3 regions of the Paenibacillus sp. J5 genome follow, and region 2 is predicted to be linked to each of the others. Evidence: riboswitches for the same ligand, from Rfam matches in the RefSeq annotation. Region 2 holds a riboswitch; each other region holds the start of a gene.
The links. A riboswitch is a leader RNA that binds a small molecule or an ion and turns the genes downstream of it on or off. The one in region 2 is predicted to bind cyclic di-GMP.
Positions count from the first base shown of each region.

Region 1 (5,907 bases), on a different contig from region 2:
AGCTCTACAGGAAACCATATTGCGACGCGTCAGCGAACTGGAGGAGCAGCAGCCGCGGCGCTCGCGCACCTGGCTGCGCGCACCGCTTCTGGGCGGAGTGGCCGCTGTGGCGCTCGTGTTGCTCCTGGTGCTGACGAATGGGCTGCCTGACGCTGGGTCTGGCCAACCGGGCTCCCCCCTGGCGGAGCAGCCGAAGCTGGGGAACGCTGCGCGAGTCACCCCTGATGGCAGCGTGCCTGACCAGCAGCCGGTCTTCAAGTCAGCGCTGCTGATCGGCCTGCGGTCTGACCACACTGGAGATAGCGATCATTACCCGTATAGCGAGTACCGCACCGTACTCGTTGCGCCTGACAACGGGGAGCTGAAGGAAATCTCCAGCAGTGAGGGAATATTGATGCCGTACAAGATGGGCTTCTGGGAGATTGACACCGAGAAGAAGTCGCATGGCGGCAAGGAGGTTCAGATTCTATCCGCTGCCCCGGCAGGTAAGCAGTCCTCAGAGTCGAAGCGCCTGGAGCAGAGTCCAGGCGATGTCAAGAGCAAGCTGACCTCCAATATCGCTCAACTGGACACGCTCACGATGGAGAGACTCTCATTTGCGGGCAACCGGTATGTGGCTGTAGAACAGCAGGTGGAGAGCCGATCTGGAGGAGCTGGCGCGCGCTCCTACGTCTGGATCAAAAATATCGAACAGCTCGCAGTAAACCGCACGCTGGCCTTCGCCGCAGCCTCCGAGCTGAATATTCCGCTGACCGACTTCTTCTCCGCGGACCGGATCATAGGTCTCAGCCCCCGCCAGTGGACGCTGGTGCGGAAGCCGGGACGCTGGACAGCACAAGCGCTAGTCGAGGGAACGAATGAAATGCAACTGCGGGAGCTATCTGCCGCTCCGCCAGAGAAGGTCGCATCCTTCGACCGGCTGAGCGCCCCGTGGGAGGAAATCTGGGAACGTGTGCCCAAGGCTACCGATGCTTATTCCTCCCCCGCAGGTGAGACCGTGGCTGTCGTAACCAACGATGCGGTCGCCTTCTATCTCAATGGCTGGGCGCTTGCCGATAAGCCGGCGCTTACCCTGAAGCTCAAGGATAACGAATCGATCATCATGATGCAGTGGGCCACCGGCAGCTATGTTGAGCGCTGGAAGAACGAAGCGGGCCAGCTACTGTCCGCTTCCCCATAAGCTGCGCGAGGATGCCGCCTCCCGAAATAACCGAAGAACAGACTGGTGCCGGAAACCATCCGGCTCCGTCTGTTTTTTCATGTTGGCCGCTGATGACGCTTCAAGCTGCATCGGTGAAGCTCCAGGATGATGCCGCCGTGCCACATTATTTATTGTCCAATCTGTTTAATACTCCGTTAATTGTAAATTATAGTAAGAATGAAACGATTAATGGAGGGATCTGCATGTCATTGTTGGAGCCGTACTGGCGGGAGACGGAGAGTCTGCCCGCATTCGAAGCGCTGCGGAAGGATGAGAAGGCGGATGTCGTCATCGTCGGCGGGGGCATCACTGGAATCACAACGGCTTACCTGCTCGTTCAGGAAGGGTTGAAGGTCGCCTTAATCGAAGCCGACCGGTTGTTGAATGGCACGACAGGACATACGACAGCCAAAATAACCGCCCAGCATCACCTCATTTACGATGAATTCATCCAGCACTTTGGACAGACGACGGCTAGACTCTACTATGAAGCGAATGCTGAAGCGATGGGGCATATACGTGATATGATCGGGAAGCACCGGATCGAGTGCGATTACAGCGAGCAGGATGCCTATCTGTATGCAACGACAGAACAGTCGGCCCGCAAGATGGAGAAGGAATATCGAGCGTATACCACCCTGAGCATCGCCGGTGAGCTGGTGGATCGCATTCCATTCCCGATCGGCATCACCAGCGCACTCCGCATGACAGGGCAAGCGCAATTCCATCCATTGAAATATCTGGCTCACCTGGTTGATGCTCTGCGGAAGGCGGGGGCGCACATCTATGAGCATACGGTTGCCGTCAACGTCCAGGAGGACGGAGGCGAGACGGCAGTGCTGACACGGGATGGGCATAAAATAACCGCAAAACGTGTAATCGCCTGCTCGCATTTTCCTTTTTACGAGGGGATGGGCTTGTATTCTGCCCGCATGTACGCTAGCCGTTCCTATGTGCTTGCCTGCAAGACCACAACGCAATTCCCAGGGGGAATGTACCTATGCGTAGATCAGCCCAGTCGGTCATTGCGGTCGGTCTCGGCAGATGGGGAAAGCCTCGTGCTTATTGGCGGAGACGACCACAAGGCGGGACAAGGCAAGGATACCCGTGAGCATTACAAGGCGCTAGAGGCGTTCGGCGAGGAAGTGCTGGGACTGGATCGCATCGAGTATCAATGGTCGACCCAGGACTTGATTACATTGGACAAGATGCCTTATGTGGGAGCGATTACCGCCTCCCGTCCCGACATTCTGATTGCAACAGGATACCGAAAATGGGGAATGACCAATGGCACAGCCGCCGCGCATGTGCTGAAGGACATCGTCCTCGGCAAGGATAATCCGTATATCGCGATGTATTCGCCGTCCCGCTTCTATGCAGATCCCAGTCTGAAGCGGTTTTTCGTCGAGAATTTCAATGTGCTCAAGCATCTGGTCAAAGGCAAGCTGGAGATGCCGGATACGAGCATTGGCGCCCTGTCCAACGATCAAGGCGCTGTTATCACCCTGAATGGTGAACGCAAAGGGGCATACAGAGACCCGCAAGGCCAGCTCCACATCGTCGACACGACCTGTACTCATGTCGGTTGCGAGGTGAACTGGAATGCCGGTGACCGCACGTGGGATTGTCCCTGCCACGGCTCCAGATTTTCGTATACGGGGGAGGTCATTGAAGGCCCTGCCGAGAAGCCGCTGCAGCGCGTGCATCATGATATGCTGGATAGCCTGATGGGAGAGAATTCGGGGTACTAGCTGCTGCGTGATGCTACAGGGGAGCCTCAGCTAGGGTTCACTAGGCAAGGTCTGAGAGGCTGGCTCTCCCCTGAGCCCTAGCCGTCAGGCGAGCGCGAAAACCTGCCATGATCCGACATCTATTTACAAAATTTGCACACTCTCGTATAATCTATGTATTGCTGACTAGGTGCCTACCTGGATCGTTCGCAAGAACCAGACATTCAGCCAGAACGGCAAGGAGACGGGGTCAGCAGAGACAGGAGCGGACAGGCTCAGGTCGACGTACCGTTGGGCATATAGAGAACATATCTTGAACTGAAAAGGGCAAGCATGTCGAAAGGCATGTACGCAAAGCCATGGGCCTAAGGGGAATGCTGCTACGGTCGCCAGGCTGCCGAGTGCGAGATTGACGCATAGCTATCCTTTTCCGGGTGGCTTTTTTGCATGTCTGTCCTTTCCTCGGGGTTCATCGAAGGAGTGGAGAAAATGAAAGTTAACACCGCAACATTCAGCAAGTTCAAGCTTCCCCGCGTTTCCCTCATGTTCAGTGGCGGCATCGTCAAGCAATTGATTGTCGTCGTGAGCATCATCACCGTGGTCAACATCGCATCCGGCATCACCATCACTACGCTCAATCGGGTGGTTTCAGACGATATTGAGGTAACCAACCTGCTGGCGGAGCGGGAGGGCGGCTATCGCGAGATTAGCAACAGCATGCTCCAGACGATGCTGTATATGGTGTCTCTGATTCACGGCACCGGTTCCGGCCCCGAATCGGACAACTCCCGCGAAGCCTACATACAACAGACGCTTGAGGCGATTCCCAAGAAGCTGGATAATCTAGCGCAGGACTTCCAGGCGCTGGACGAGCAGTTCATCGCTGAAGACGGGATGCATAAATACTCTGGGCAGATCAACGTCATTCAGATGGCTTACAATAATCTGGTCAGCATTCATGAGAAGATCGACACCAATATGAGTGAATTCGATAAGCGTGATCTGCTGCAGAGTCTGCTGCAAACCTATACCGTGATGCTGCAGTATTCTACAGAAAAGCTGGACGAGCGCTTCACGAATGATATAGCCGTTACGAAGCAGGCGCTGTCCGACCGGGTGGACATGACGACTGTCGTCATCATTGTCAACATTATTGTCCTTGCCATCCTGCCTTTCCTGATGTCATACCGGGTGGCTATGAACATCCGGCGCGGCCTGCGCAGCATCACGCGGCGAATCAATGCTTACAAGGACAACGACTTCACCTATGCCGACAGCTATTCCCGGAACAATGAATTTGGCGCCATCGACCAGATGCTGCAGGAGATGGGGAATAATCTGCGCCAGACGGTCCGGTCTACTCATCATGTCAGTCAGGAGGTGCTGCGTATCTCGGAAGCGATGGATGGGCAATCGAAGCAGAACAAGAATATGTCCGAGGAGGTCAAGGACGGGGTCGACCACAGCCAGACGCTGCTTCAATCCCAGCATGACGAGACAGCCTCCATCTCCTCCATTACGGAGCAGGTGTCCGCAAGCTCTCAGCAGATCGACGCCTCCAGCCAACAGATTAACGAGGATATGCAGCAGATGCGCCAATCGGCGCAGACCGGCCTGCAGCGGATGAATACGGTGATGACACAGGTACATGAGACGATCGAGCAGTTTGCCTCTCTGATCGCCTCCTTCCGCACGACACAGGAACGGTATGGGCAAATTAGCAGCTTCCTGACCGGCATACAGGATATTAACCAGCAAACCAATCTCCTCTCGCTCAACGCTTCGATTGAGTCGGCGCGAGCTGGCGAGCACGGGCGCGGCTTTGCAGTCGTCGCCGAGGAGATTCGCAAGCTGTCTACCCAGACGGACGAGATTGCTCGCAATATATCCGCCGAGCTGCATCTGACCCGGCAGGATTTGGAGCAAAGCGCCCAGCGGATGTCCGCCTTCAACGCAGTCATTTTGCAGACGAGGGAGGCTGGCGAGCACGCTAGCTCAACCTTTGAGCAGTTAGAGGCGCAGTCGGGGATTCTGTCCGAACAGATGACAGACATCTCTGCTGCCATCGGAGAGATTAGCCGCGGCATGAACCTGATCGTCCAATCCGTAGATAATCTGGTATCGACTTCTACAGATGTGAATGGGAAGATGAACACCATGAGTGAGCTCGCCAGCCGACAATTGCACGCATCCAATGAGCTGAGCGAGCTGTCTCAGAATTTGAAGCAGAGCTCCTCGCTCCTGCAGGAGCAGACTTCGTTATTTAAAGTTTAGGCTTTTTAATGTGGAACTTTATGCTCGTTCAAACGTACTACGTATAAGTTAATTTGGAGAGGAGTTCCATAATGAACAACTATTCCCGCATGCTGCGCAAGACCGCAGCATTGTCGCTCGCTGTAGCTCTGCTGACTGCATCCGCCCCCGCCTTCGGCGCTGCTCCCATCTTGAACACTGCGGCTGCGGCTTCATCTGCAGCTCAGGGCATTCCACTGCGACCTGCAGCCGCGCAGATCGGAGCAACGGTCACCTGGGATGAAGCTACGCGTACCGCAACAGTCACACTGGGAGACAGCAAGCTAGTGCTATTCGTCGCCGAGGGCAGAGCCCAACTGAATGGACAGCCCTTCGAGATTGGGCAGCCCTTGCACGTTGTGAAGCATCAGACCCATATTCCGGCCGATCTGCTCGCCCGCGCCTTTAACGAGGCCGGGCAGCAGGACGCCGCGTCCCGGCTGGCTGCCGCGCTGCTGGCAGGCGATGCCGACTCAGCCTATGCCGTTTTAAGTCCTGCGATGAAGCAAGCCATCGGCTCGGCCCAGCAGCTCGGCGTCATGTGGAGCGGCTTCGAGCAATATCTGGGCAAGCCGGAGCAGGAGCTTGGGCGCGAGACTACCAGCAATAGCGTGCACACCAATACGGCCATTACGTACAAGTCGGCCAAGACAGCCTTTGTCTTCACGATCCGTGTCAGTAAGG
Region 1 covers NZ_JBUEDD010000011.1:62,989-68,895, forward strand. The annotation lists gene ACY1JZ_RS19610 (hypothetical protein) at 20-1,180, shown strand; gene ACY1JZ_RS19615 (FAD-dependent oxidoreductase) at 1,405-2,952, shown strand; cyclic di-GMP riboswitch class I at 3,248-3,333, shown strand; gene ACY1JZ_RS19620 (methyl-accepting chemotaxis protein) at 3,421-5,205, shown strand; gene ACY1JZ_RS19625 (alpha/beta hydrolase family protein) at 5,277-5,907, shown strand, end outside.
Region 1: linked by a shared signal. The riboswitch ahead of ACY1JZ_RS19620 (methyl-accepting chemotaxis protein) and the one ahead of ACY1JZ_RS08170 (chemotaxis protein CheX) in region 2 are both predicted to bind cyclic di-GMP.

Region 2 (5,907 bases):
ACGGTCAGCTTCCGCATGAGCCGGAGAAAGCCACCCTTGAAGGACGCAATAAAGTTCTTGGCTTCTGGCTATTCCTTGGCGGAGAGACGGTGTTGTTCGGCACCCTGTTCGCAGCGTTTCTGGCGCTGCGCAATCAGGTAGGCGACGGCAACCCGACATCGCAAGAATTGTTCGATCTTGGGCTCGTCGGATTGGCAACTTTCATCCTGCTTACATCGAGCTTGACGAGCGTATTCTCCATTCAGGCGATGCACAAAAATCAAGTGAAGCCCATGCTGATCTGGCTGGCGGTTACCGTACTGCTGGGCGCAAGCTTCCTCGGTCTTGAAATTTATGAATTTTTCCATTATGTGCATATGGGGCATGGATATACAACGAGCGCATTCAGTTCCTCGTTCTATACGCTCGTTGGTTTCCACGGCGCTCACGTTGCATTCGGTGTAACCTGGATTACGATTCTGATCTTCCAGGTTTTGAAGAAGGGTTTGAATACCGTAACGGCTCCGAAGCTATATGTTGCCGGCATGTACTGGCACTTTATCGACGTCGTATGGGTATTCATCTTCACCGTAGTTTACCTGATGGGAAAGGTGGCGTAACTCATGGCGGGAAACCACTCTACTTCCGAGCATCAGGGCGGACGGCATAAAGTCGAAGGCCCTCAGAAGCATATTATTGCTTATATATTCTCCCTGGTGTTGACTCTCCTTGCATTCACAATGGTAGCAGCAGGCGAGATCAATACTATGTTCACGTACATTTTGCTGCTAGTTATGGCTGGCATTCAGGTCTATATCCAGATGGCATTCTGGATGCACATGAAGGACCGTGGCCATATGTATGCTACAGTGGGAATTTTAACAGGTGTGTTTGTTGTATTTACGATGGTAGTTATGGCTGAATATTGGGTTTGGTGGTAATATCGAGCCTGATTAGGCGGAGATGGGCGGTCGCGATGTAGTGACCGCTCTTTCTTCATTTTTAACATGGAGGAGGTAATCCGAAGTGCTGGGGTTGCAGTACTTTTCCTTTGAAGACTTGTGGAGTCCAGTGGTGCTCTTCGTATGCGCCGCGCTAACGATCCTGTACTTTTATATCATCGGCCCGTGGAGGGAGAGACATTATCCGCTCGAGGCGAAGGTATCCGCAAAGTCGAAAATGTGGTTCGTGTTGGGGATCACCTTGTATTATCTGTGCCAGGGCGGGCCATTGGAGCTGCTGGGTCATTTGACCTTTACCTTCCATATGACGAATATGTCGATTACGTATCTGATTGTACCTCCGCTCATTTTGCTGGGTATTCCGGCATTTGTCTGGAGGCACGTGTTCTCTGCAAGCTTCTGGAGGCCTTTTAGATGGATGATGCACCCCTTGCTGACGCTGGTGCTGTTCAACATGTTGTTCTCGATCTATCATGTACCGGTTGTGCATGATTATGTAATGGTTCATTTCACCATACATCGAATCTATTACTTGGGCATGTTGATCGCTGCCTTTATGATGTGGTGGCAAATTGTATGTCCGGTAAAGGAATGGGCACGTCTTACGGATGTGAAGAAGATGGGCTATGTGTTTGCGAATGGTGTTCTGCTGACACCAGCCTGCGCCTTGATTATCTTCTCCGGTTCGCCTTTATTTGCCATGTACAATGATCCTGAAATATGGGCCAATGCGATGGGCTACTGTGTGTCGGGCGACACCAGTCTGCTGCTGGCGCAATTCCAAGGACCAGAGTTTTTTAATTTTATGCCTGCGCTGGAGGATCAGCAGCTCGGGGGCATTGTGATGAAATTTGTGCAGGAATTTATGTACGGTATTATTCTGGCTTACGTGTTCTATCATTGGTACCGTCGCGAGCATTCCGATTCCAATGATGATGTGCCGACTCCTGAACCGGCGGGCAGCTAGGTCCAGTCAGGGGTATGAAAGGCATAGTTTGCAAAATAGCCGTCACTTGGGCGGCTTTTTTGTATCTATGCGATGAAATTGAGTGCTGAAGGGTGAGTTACACTTTGGATCAAAAAGTGCATTAAACGACATCTTACGACATTTAATTAAATCTATTGACATATTGAACCAATATATAGTATAAAATAAATAGTGTTTAAGAACTATTAATAGGGCAAACTTAGTGAAAATTAAGGGCGCAAAGCCACGGGCCTAAAGTATGATATTACTACGGCAGCCGGGTTGCACAAGTGATGCATATCTCCTATGCGTACTGTTTGCCCTTGCGTAAAGTAGGGCCTTTTTGTATTTTTCCATTTCGGTTTATGTTGTGCAAGAAGGCGTTCATTTCTGTTCGTGCATGATTGGTAAATTAGTCTTATTAGGGGATGTGTAGAACGCATGGCTTTAAGTATGGAGTATTATCAGGCAGTATCAAGGGTAGGTTCCAATGTGTTATCAGGCTATCTGGGGATGTCCGTCTCGACCTTGGAGCTGCGAGAGCAGGTTCAGCTTAGCACAGATCCTGATGTCTCGGTGAAGATCGAGATGTTGGGGCAACTGGATGGCCGCATCATCTGCGCCATGAATGAAGAGACGGCCAAGCAGATCGTCGGGCGTATGTTTGGTGGAATGGAGATTCAGCAGTTGGACGAGATGGGCTGGAGCGCTATTATGGAATTCGGCAATTGGTTTGTGAGTGGAATCGCAACCGAGTTCTCTAATCAAGGGTTGGATGTGAATATTTCGCATCCGAGCGTTGACCAGCAGCAGGAGAAGGCGTCCCTGGATCACTTTGTTGTGACGCCGCTGGAGAGCGAGTATGGTGTGATTGATATTTATTCAAAACTTGTAATCAAATCAGCTTAGAATAGGAGAGGTCAACTCAGGATGGCAAGAGTAATGGTCGTGGATGACGCTGCTTTTATGCGGATGATGATTAAGCAAATATTGACGGAATCCGGGCATGAGGTCGTTGCCGAGGCAGTGAATGGTCTGGAGGCTATTCAAAAGTATAAGGAAAATATGCCTGATATTGTGACGATGGATATTACGATGCCGGAGCTAGACGGTGTAGAAGCAGTAAAAGAAATCCGCCAAGTCCATTCCAAGGCCAAAATTATTATGTGTTCGGCAATGGGGCAACAGCAGATGGTTGTGAGTGCTATTCAGGCAGGGGCAGCCGATTTTATCGTGAAGCCATTCCAAAAGGACAGGGTGCTCGAGGCCGTACATAAGGCGCTAGGTTGATTTCTATTGCCTACATATAGATGAGAATAGCTTGTTCATGAAATCTCCCTCTGGGGAGATTTTTTGCTTTTTCGGCCGTGTGGCTTGTGCTGCAGGACATTCTGCAACAAATAGTTGACACGGGGGAGACATAGTCATTATACTGTGTATATCAATATATACAGTATAACACTGAATCCAGGAGGGTCTATGAAACATTGGCGCGGGGCAATACATCTGTTGCGCTTTGAGTTGAAGCGCGATTGGCCGTCCTTTATATTCAACATTCTATTCTACACCTATCTGGCGATTATCCTTACACCGTTCGTAGATGAGTCAACGGTCTATTATCAACGATTGAGCTGGATGGTCAATTTTCTTTATCTGTCGCTGCTTCCTTGTATGGGCTTCGCGTTGAATCGCACGATATTCCGCTACTGGCAGGATGACCTCTATAGCCGTAAGGTGGCCATGTGGCGAACGATGCCGATTGCAATCGGGGAGATTGTATGGGCAAGACTGCTTCATCTGAAGTTGATGACGGGTATAGGCATCCTCTACTACTTCGGCTTGCACTATGTGGCGCTGGATCAGCTATGGAATACGGTACCCCATCCTGTAGTTTACATGGGACAGGTCATCGTATGGTATGCTTATGCGCTCGCTATGGGTGTTACGCTTGTATACTGGGAGATCTGTTATTCTGGCAAAACCTTTGTCATCATCTCTTTTGTATATACGTTAATCTTTGTGGGCATAGCAGTGATGCTGCAGAGGATGGGGATAGATGTAAACACCTTTATAATGGGGCAGATGAACGGAAGCGGGTGGTGGATCATGCTGCTGGCTTCAGTAGTGGTGGCCGCTGCTGCTATCGTAAGCGGGGCTGCCTTAATGACGGCGAAGCTCAAGAAGCGGCCCGTTCGATGAGGAAGGAGACGAGGTGATGCTGTGTGGATTCCTATTCAGATTAATGAGATGAGCGCGGAACCGCTCTACCACCAGATTACGGTGCAGCTCCGCGCATTAATTGTCAGCGGGCAACTGGAGGAAGGCACCTTGCTGCCATCGATCCGGGAGCTGGCACAGCAGCTCAAGTGCAGCATCATTACGATCCGCCGCGTCTATCAGGATCTGGAGGTACAGGGGCTGCTGCGCACCCGGCAAGGCACTGGCACTTATGTTGCCCGAGTAGATGAGCAGGAGCGAAGCAGGCATAGGCTGCAATCTGTCGTGACGGCATTCGAAGCGGCGGTAGATGCTGCGCTGCGTGTGCAATGCACATCGGAGGAGATGGAAACGATATTGCGAGAGGTCATTGCAGCGCGGCAGAGCAAGCCGACAGAGGGGAGGGAAGCGGATAGATGACGGATACGATTATTCAGTTGGAGCAAGTTGTACTGGAGCGGGAGCACTTCCGGCTGGGACCGCTCCAGTTGGAGATTCCCAAGGGGTATATCTCAGCAATAGTGGGGCCCAATGGTTCGGGCAAAAGCTCGACCTTCCAGTTGCTGCTGCGTCAGATCATGCCAGATAGCGGTACGATTACGCTGCTCGGTGAGCGTGTGGACGATGAGAGAGGCGAGCTTGCAGCGAAGAAGAAAATCGGTTATCTGCCGGAGGAGGCCAGCAGCCAGGAGAACTGGATGCGCGGCAAGGATAAGGCTGACTTTGTCCGCTACTGGTATCCGAGCTGGAATGTAAATCGTTACAACGAGCTGCTGCGTCTGTTCGAGGTCAATGACAATATGAAGCTTGGCAAGCTATCCAAGGGCTTGCGCCGCAAGCTGGATCTGGCGATTACACTGGCGCACAGTCCAGAGCTGCTGCTGCTGGATGAGCCCTCCTCGGGTCTTGACCCGATCTCCTGGAAGAAAATGCTCCATGTGCTGCAGCAGTATATGGAGGAGGACAATCGGACGATTGTGATGGCGACCCACATTATGGATGAGGTCAAGCGGCTGGCAGATTACATTATATTTATGGCGAACGGGCGCTTGCTGGGCGTCTATGAGAAGGATGAGCTGCTGGGCAATTGGCATGCCTTCTTCCTCAAGGAGCAGGATGCAAGTGAGCTCAGACTTAGGCAACTGCCTGGGATGGAGAGGCTGGAGGCAGTAGGCGGCGGCTTCCTGCGAGTCATATCGAGCGAGGCCAGAGCGGCCGAGCAGTGGTTGATCGCGGAGGGCTGGAGCATTAACGGTCAGCAGCCGCTGGAGATGGACGACATCTTAGAGGTTCTGATGGCGATAAGCGGTTAAGCCCGTAATACAATCTAAGCAGCGCTGCCATGGCAGAGGAAGCTTGGGCGATAATCTATAACTAAAGGAAGTGTATAAGATGAAGCCACTAGTGCTGGAGCAGGTGTCAAAGCAATATGGGGAGAAGACGGCCGTCAACCGGATGAATCTGGAGGTAGAGGCTGGTGAAATCTATGGTCTGCTGGGAGCGAACGGAGCGGGCAAGACGACGACGATGCGGATGGTGCTTGGTCTTATCTATCCAGACTCCGGTTCCATTCGCTACCACGGCAAGCCGTACAGTCAGGAACAACTCCGTATGCTCGGCTACCTGCCGGAGGAGCGGGGGATGTATCCTAAGGTGAAGATTAGCGATCAAGTGATCTATCTCGCGCAGCTTCGTGGCATGACGCGCAAGGATGCAGATCGCAGCCTTAGAAGCTGGCTGGAGAGGTTCAACATTACAGAATACTACAATATGAAGGTAGAG
Region 2 covers NZ_JBUEDD010000004.1:157,200-163,106, forward strand. The annotation lists gene ACY1JZ_RS08155 (cytochrome (ubi)quinol oxidase subunit III) at 1-599, shown strand, start outside; gene ACY1JZ_RS08160 (cytochrome C oxidase subunit IV family protein) at 603-920, shown strand; gene ctaG (cytochrome c oxidase assembly factor CtaG) at 1,006-1,908, shown strand; cyclic di-GMP riboswitch class I at 2,112-2,198, shown strand; gene ACY1JZ_RS08170 (chemotaxis protein CheX) at 2,350-2,817, shown strand; gene ACY1JZ_RS08175 (response regulator) at 2,839-3,198, shown strand; gene ACY1JZ_RS08180 (hypothetical protein) at 3,388-4,107, shown strand; gene ACY1JZ_RS08185 (GntR family transcriptional regulator) at 4,129-4,545, shown strand; gene ACY1JZ_RS08190 (ABC transporter ATP-binding protein) at 4,542-5,438, shown strand; gene ACY1JZ_RS08195 (ABC transporter ATP-binding protein) at 5,518-5,907, shown strand, end outside.

Region 3 (5,907 bases), on a different contig from region 2:
CCATCCTGGCCAAATGTACGGGCACCTCCACACCGCCGCCTGTATTTGCTGTCGTAGCCAAGCGGAGCTATTCGACCGAGACCTTATATGATTCGCAGGCGCTCGTCGTCGTGCTCGACGGGGTGAGCGATCCGGGAAATGTTGGCACGATCATTCGCAGCGCGGACGCGGTCGGTGCGAGTGCTGTGGTGCTGGGGGCAGGCTGCGCCGACCTCTACAATCCGAAGACGGTGCGCTCTACGATGGGCTCGCTGTATCATCTGCCTGTGCTTCATGCTGATCTGGGAGAGCTGTTGCCTGAGGGCAAGCGCCGCGGCATGCGGCTGCTGGGCACGAGTCTGCAGGCACAGCACTCCTGCTATGGCTGCGACTGGACAGGTCCAACCTGGCTCGTCATGGGCAATGAGTCGAAGGGACTGTCGCCCGAGGCTGAGCGTCTGGTGGACGAGACCGTGCGCATCCCGATGCGCGGCAAGGCCGAATCGCTCAATGTTGCTATGGCGACTACGGTGCTGCTGTATGAGGCGCTGCGGCAGAGGGAAGGTTGATCGACTCATCCATGATGGACTAGTTATTATAGGGAGGCGGCACATCGATGAAGCTGCTCAAGGGACAGAAGGTAGATATTACGAAGGGGCGACGATTATCGTCCATTCTGATATGCTTTGGCTGGCAGGTCGGTAAAGAGACGATGGACATTGATGCGGCGGCATTCATGCTGTCTGCAAGCAGACGATGTGAGCAGGATGAGCATTTTATCTTCTATGGCAATCCTGAGGAACGGGGCGGTTCCGTCCACCACACAGCGGATGCCGATCGCGGAGGGAAGGAGCAGATCGCAGTATGGCTGGATCGTGTAGACAGTCAGATTGAAGCGATTGCCTTCACGGTCACGATTCATGAAGCAGAGCAGTTGGGCTATACGATGCAAGATGTGTCCGGCCTATATGTGAGTATCCGAGATGGGCAGACCAGAGCCGAGCTGTACCGCTATGAATACGGAGCCGAGTTGACCAAGGAAACGGCTGTCGTGGCAGGGGAATTGTACAGGCACAACGGAGAATGGAAATTCAACGCGATCGGGAGCGGTTACTACGGTGGACTGGAAGCATTATGCAGAAGCTTCGGACTGGAGGTCGAAGAGAGCAGCAGTCAAGAGCCTGCAGCAGCAGCAGCGGTGGAGACTCCTGTTCCCCTGAAGGAAGAGGCTCCGCCTCAGACGCCGATTGATCTGCGCAAGCGACTGGTGCAGATTACACTAGAAAAGAAGCAACTGAGCGGCGTGGTCGCACGGGTAGGTCTCGTCCTGGACATCTCAGGCTCAATGATACAGCTATACAGGAAGGGAACCGTCCAACAGGTTGTGGAACGCATTCTGGCGGTTGCCTGCAAGTTTGATGATAATGCGACACTGGATGTCTGGGTCTATGATTCGGAGTTCAGCCGCTTGCCTTCGGTAACGGAGCATGACTTCCCAGGCTATGTGAACAGAGAGGTGCTGGATAACCCGGCGATCTCCAAGTTCAGGAGCAATAACGAGCCGCTCGTTATGGAGGATGTGCTTCGCAAATATATCGATGAGGAACCTGGGGATACCCCGGTCTTCATTATTTTTATTAATGACGGTGGAGTGGACAAGAGAATTCGGAAGGTCATAGCCAATTCGGCGGTCCAGCCTGTATTCTGGCAGTTTGTTGGAATCGGAACCTCTAATTTTAAAGTATTGAAGGAATTAGATACGATGAAGGGGCGGATCGTAGACAACGCAGGCTTCTTCCAGTTGCACGATATAGAGAACGTATCGGATGAGCAACTGTACGATCAGTTATTGAATGAATTCCCTAAGTGGATTACGGCTGCGACAGCGAAGGGCATTATTAAGAACGCCCGCTAGTCCACTTTTTTGACACGATTCAACCTTGGCCCCTAATAGGTTTACTCCTAATATCGGTCAAGGTTTATTGATGTTTTTCTATGACAAAAGTCATAATTAGCTATAACTTTGCTTTTACATACTTACTTTTATACTATTTTGTATACGAAATTTCACAAAATCATGCATGTATTTTTATATCAACTATGATATATTAGGACTTGTAACTCATATGATGGTTTTATGTGACAACTGAATAGGGCAAACCTATCGAAAGGTAGTGACGCAAAGCTACAGGGGCTACAGCGGGAACGCTATGCCAGCCAGTTGCCGAACTTAAGAATGCTTCATTTTCTTAAAATGTAACTCTACTTTCGGCAAGTAGAGTTATTTTTTTGCTTTCATTCTTCTACTCTCATACACACTCAAAAGGAGCAATGAAAATGAACCAGTTGGAAGCAAAGGCATGGAACCGGACGAAATGGACAAATGAGCTTGACTTGCTGGGGGAGCCTTCGATTTTGAGGCTATATTCGGCTGCATCACAGGATAAGCAATGGAAGCATGAGTCCATAGACTCATGGCTCATGGAGGATAAAGCGCAGCTTCACGAGGCTTGTGAATGGGGAGGGGTAAATAATGAATCGCTCTTATGTGGTGCCTGGAGCGCACTGCTGAGCAGATACTTGCGAATGGAGCAGACGGCTTTTGCAGTCATTCGTTCGGCAGAACATACGGTTCCATTTATTATACATACAGATGCTAATGCGCCGATACATACCCATATGCTGCAGGCTCATGCTGAGCTTGCAGACAGGGAGCGTTCGGCTCTATCCCTGAAGGAGACCACAGAGCTATGTGGCCTGGGAGGGGAGATGCCTAGCTTGAATACGGGACTGCTGCTGGGAAAGGGCGTGCCTGCGGAAGAGCTGAAGCATCGATACGATCTGATTATTCAATATGATGATGGGAAGCTGGAAGTGCTATATGCGCCAGCCTTTTTTGCACAGCCATTTATCCACCGCCTGGCAGGGCATCTGCGCCATGTGATCATGGCGTGGCTGCATACGCCACAGCTTCCGCTTGGACATGTGGAGCTACTGACGGCGGAGGAGTGTGAGCTGCTTGCCAGTTGGAACTCGACGGATATGGCGTATCCGTCCGATACGACCGTACATGCACTCTTCGAGGAGCAGGTGGCGCGTGCGCCGCATCTTACGGCAGCAGTATGCCGGGGAGAACGGCTAACCTACCAGGAGCTGAATGAGCGGGCGGAATGCCTGGCATGGCAACTGCGGCGCAGAGGAGCCGAGCCGGGACAGATCGTCGGAATTATGGCCTCGCCTTCACTGGAGATGCTGACGGGCGTACTGGCGATCTTGAAGACGGGGGCGGCGTATCTTCCGATTGATCCGGCGTATCCTGCCGATCGTATCGCTTACATGCTGCAGGATAGCGGTACACGGCTGTGTGTCATCGAGCCTGGAATGCCGAGGGACGGCTTGTCCGGGTTCGATGGGGAGATTCTATGCGCGGCCGAGGCTGTGCAGGCAGGGGCAGCCACTCAGGGGACGGTCACTTGGGAGAACGAAGCTCGGCAGGGTGCGGATGATCTGCTGGACAGGCAGGCACAGCCGGATGATCTTGCCTATGTGATCTATACCTCAGGTTCAACAGGCAGGCCGAAGGGGGTCATGGTTGAGCATCGTTCGCTCATCAATCTCTGTACCTGGCATCAGAGAGAATTTGAAGTAAGCGACCAGGATCGCGCGATCAAGTATGCGGGCTTTGGCTTTGATGCTTCGGTATGGGAGATCTTCCCTTATCTGCTCGTTGGCGCTGCGATTCACCTCCTGCCGGAGGAGCTGCGGCTGGATGCCGGGGAGCTCCAGCGATATTGTGTGGAGCAGGACATTACGATCGGATTTTTGCCTACACAGTTCTGTGAGCAATTCATGGAGCGTGAGCTGCCATCTCTAAGGGTGCTGTTGACTGGAGGAGACAAGCTCAAGACGTTCCGCAAGCAGACCTACACACTGTACAATTGCTATGGCCCGACGGAGAATACGGTGGTCACGACCGCGTACCCGGTCACGGCGCTGTCCTCGAATATTCCGATCGGCTATCCGGTTCACAACTCGCGGCTCCATATTGTGGATGCCTTCGGGCAGTTGCAGCCGATTGGCATTCCAGGCGAGCTGTGCATCTCTGGCGATGGGCTTGCGCGAGGTTATCTGAATCAGCCGGAGATGACGGCGGAGAAGTTCGCTCCTAGCCCGCTTGCCGCAGGCGGCAGAATGTACCGTACAGGCGACCTGGCTCGGTGGACAGAGCAAGGGACAGTGGAATTTCTCGGTCGCATCGACCATCAGGTGAAGATTCGCGGCTTCCGCATCGAGATCGGCGAGATCGAGCACCGGCTGCTCCAGCATGAGGCTGTCTTGGAGACGATCGTAATCGATCGTGAGGATGCCTTGGGCGCGAAGTATCTATGCGGCTACTATGTAGCGGATAGAGAGCTGGCGGCCAGCGAGCTGGCGGCCTTCGCGGCGGAGCAGCTCCCGAATTATATGATTCCGGCCAAGCTGCTTCAATTAGAGGCGCTGCCGCTCACAGCCAACGGCAAGGTAGACAGGCGGGCGCTGCCGCTTCCATCTCCAGCAGGAGAACGGGAGCTGGAGACGAAGGAGGAGCCGCAGGGTGAGCTGGAGGTCATGGTGGCTACTCGCTGGCAGGAGGTGCTCGGCGCCGGGGGGATCGGAGCCTGCGAGTCCTTCTTCGAGCTCGGAGGAGACTCCTTGAAGGCGGCGATGCTGCAGACGAAGCTGGAGCGCAGCCTCGCCATGCGCGTGCCGGTGTCCATGCTGTATGAGCGCATCACGGTGAGGGAGCAGGCGGAATGGCTGTGCGCGGAGCTGCTTCGCCAGCAGGCTGTATCGGGAGGAGCCCAAGTGGAGGCGACCACGGCAATGATGGAGCCGATCGCCAGAGCGCCGGTCAGCGAGGTCTATCCGGTAGCTCCCGCTCAGCGCAGGCTGTACTTCATCGAGCAGATGGAGCAGGTCGGTACGGCGTATAATGCGCCATTCGTGTTCCGTATCGATGGCGAGGTAAGCCATGAGAGGCTGGAGCAGTCGCTGCGTGCTCTGATTGCCAGGCATGACGCGCTGCGGACCTCCCTGCACTGGGAGCGGGATGAGATTGTTCAGCGAGTGCATACGGATGTGCCATTCGAGCTGCTACAGATGGATGTTTCCGAGCAGGAGCTGGATGCCAGCCTTCGCGCGTGCATACAGCCGTTCGATCTGTCTTCAGCGCCGTTGTTGCGGGCGTGGCTCTTCCGGCTCTCGCCTGAGCGAAGGGTGCTGCTGATTGACGTTCACCATATCATTGTCGACGGCATCTCGGCGAATCTGCTCTTTGAGGAGCTGTCCAGCCTGTACAACGGAGAGAGTCTGCCGGAGCTTCGAATTGGATTCTCAGATTATGCGGTATGGTGCAACCGCGAGGAGCGCCAGCCATATAGGCCGAATGCCGCCGAATATTGGGCGCGGACGCTGTCTGGAGAGCTGCCGATTCTACAGCTTCCTTCGTCCAAGGAGCGCCCGGCGAAGCTGAGCTATGATGGAGATACGATCTCCCTGCAATTGCCTAAGGATACGGTAATGCAGCTTAAGCGGTTCGCCGCTGAGCGGGGAGCGACGCTGTACATGGTCTTGTTCGCCGCTTATCAGACGCTGTTGTTCCGCTATACGAATCAGGAGGACATTATCACCGGTGTTCCTGTCGCAGGACGCATGCATGAGGATGCCCTGAGGCTGGTGGGCATGCTGGTCAATACGCTGCCGGTTCGCTGCTATCCCGAGCGTGGCAAGACGTTCGCAGGATTCCTGAACGAGGTGAGATCGGCGCTGCTGGATACCTTCGAGCATCAGGATTATGAGCTGGAGGAGCTGGTTCGCTCGCTGAATGCCAAGCGTGATCCGAGCCGCAATCTGCTGTTCGATACACTGTTCGTCATGCAGAATACAGGG
Region 3 covers NZ_JBUEDD010000007.1:13,304-19,210, forward strand. The annotation lists gene ACY1JZ_RS14075 (TrmH family RNA methyltransferase) at 1-548, shown strand, start outside; partial or broken gene ACY1JZ_RS14080 (TerD family protein) at 596-1,114, shown strand; gene ACY1JZ_RS14085 (vWA domain-containing protein) at 1,196-1,894, shown strand; cyclic di-GMP riboswitch class I at 2,124-2,208, shown strand; gene ACY1JZ_RS14090 (non-ribosomal peptide synthetase) at 2,317-5,907, shown strand, end outside.
Region 3: linked by a shared signal. The riboswitch ahead of ACY1JZ_RS14090 (non-ribosomal peptide synthetase) and the one ahead of ACY1JZ_RS08170 (chemotaxis protein CheX) in region 2 are both predicted to bind cyclic di-GMP.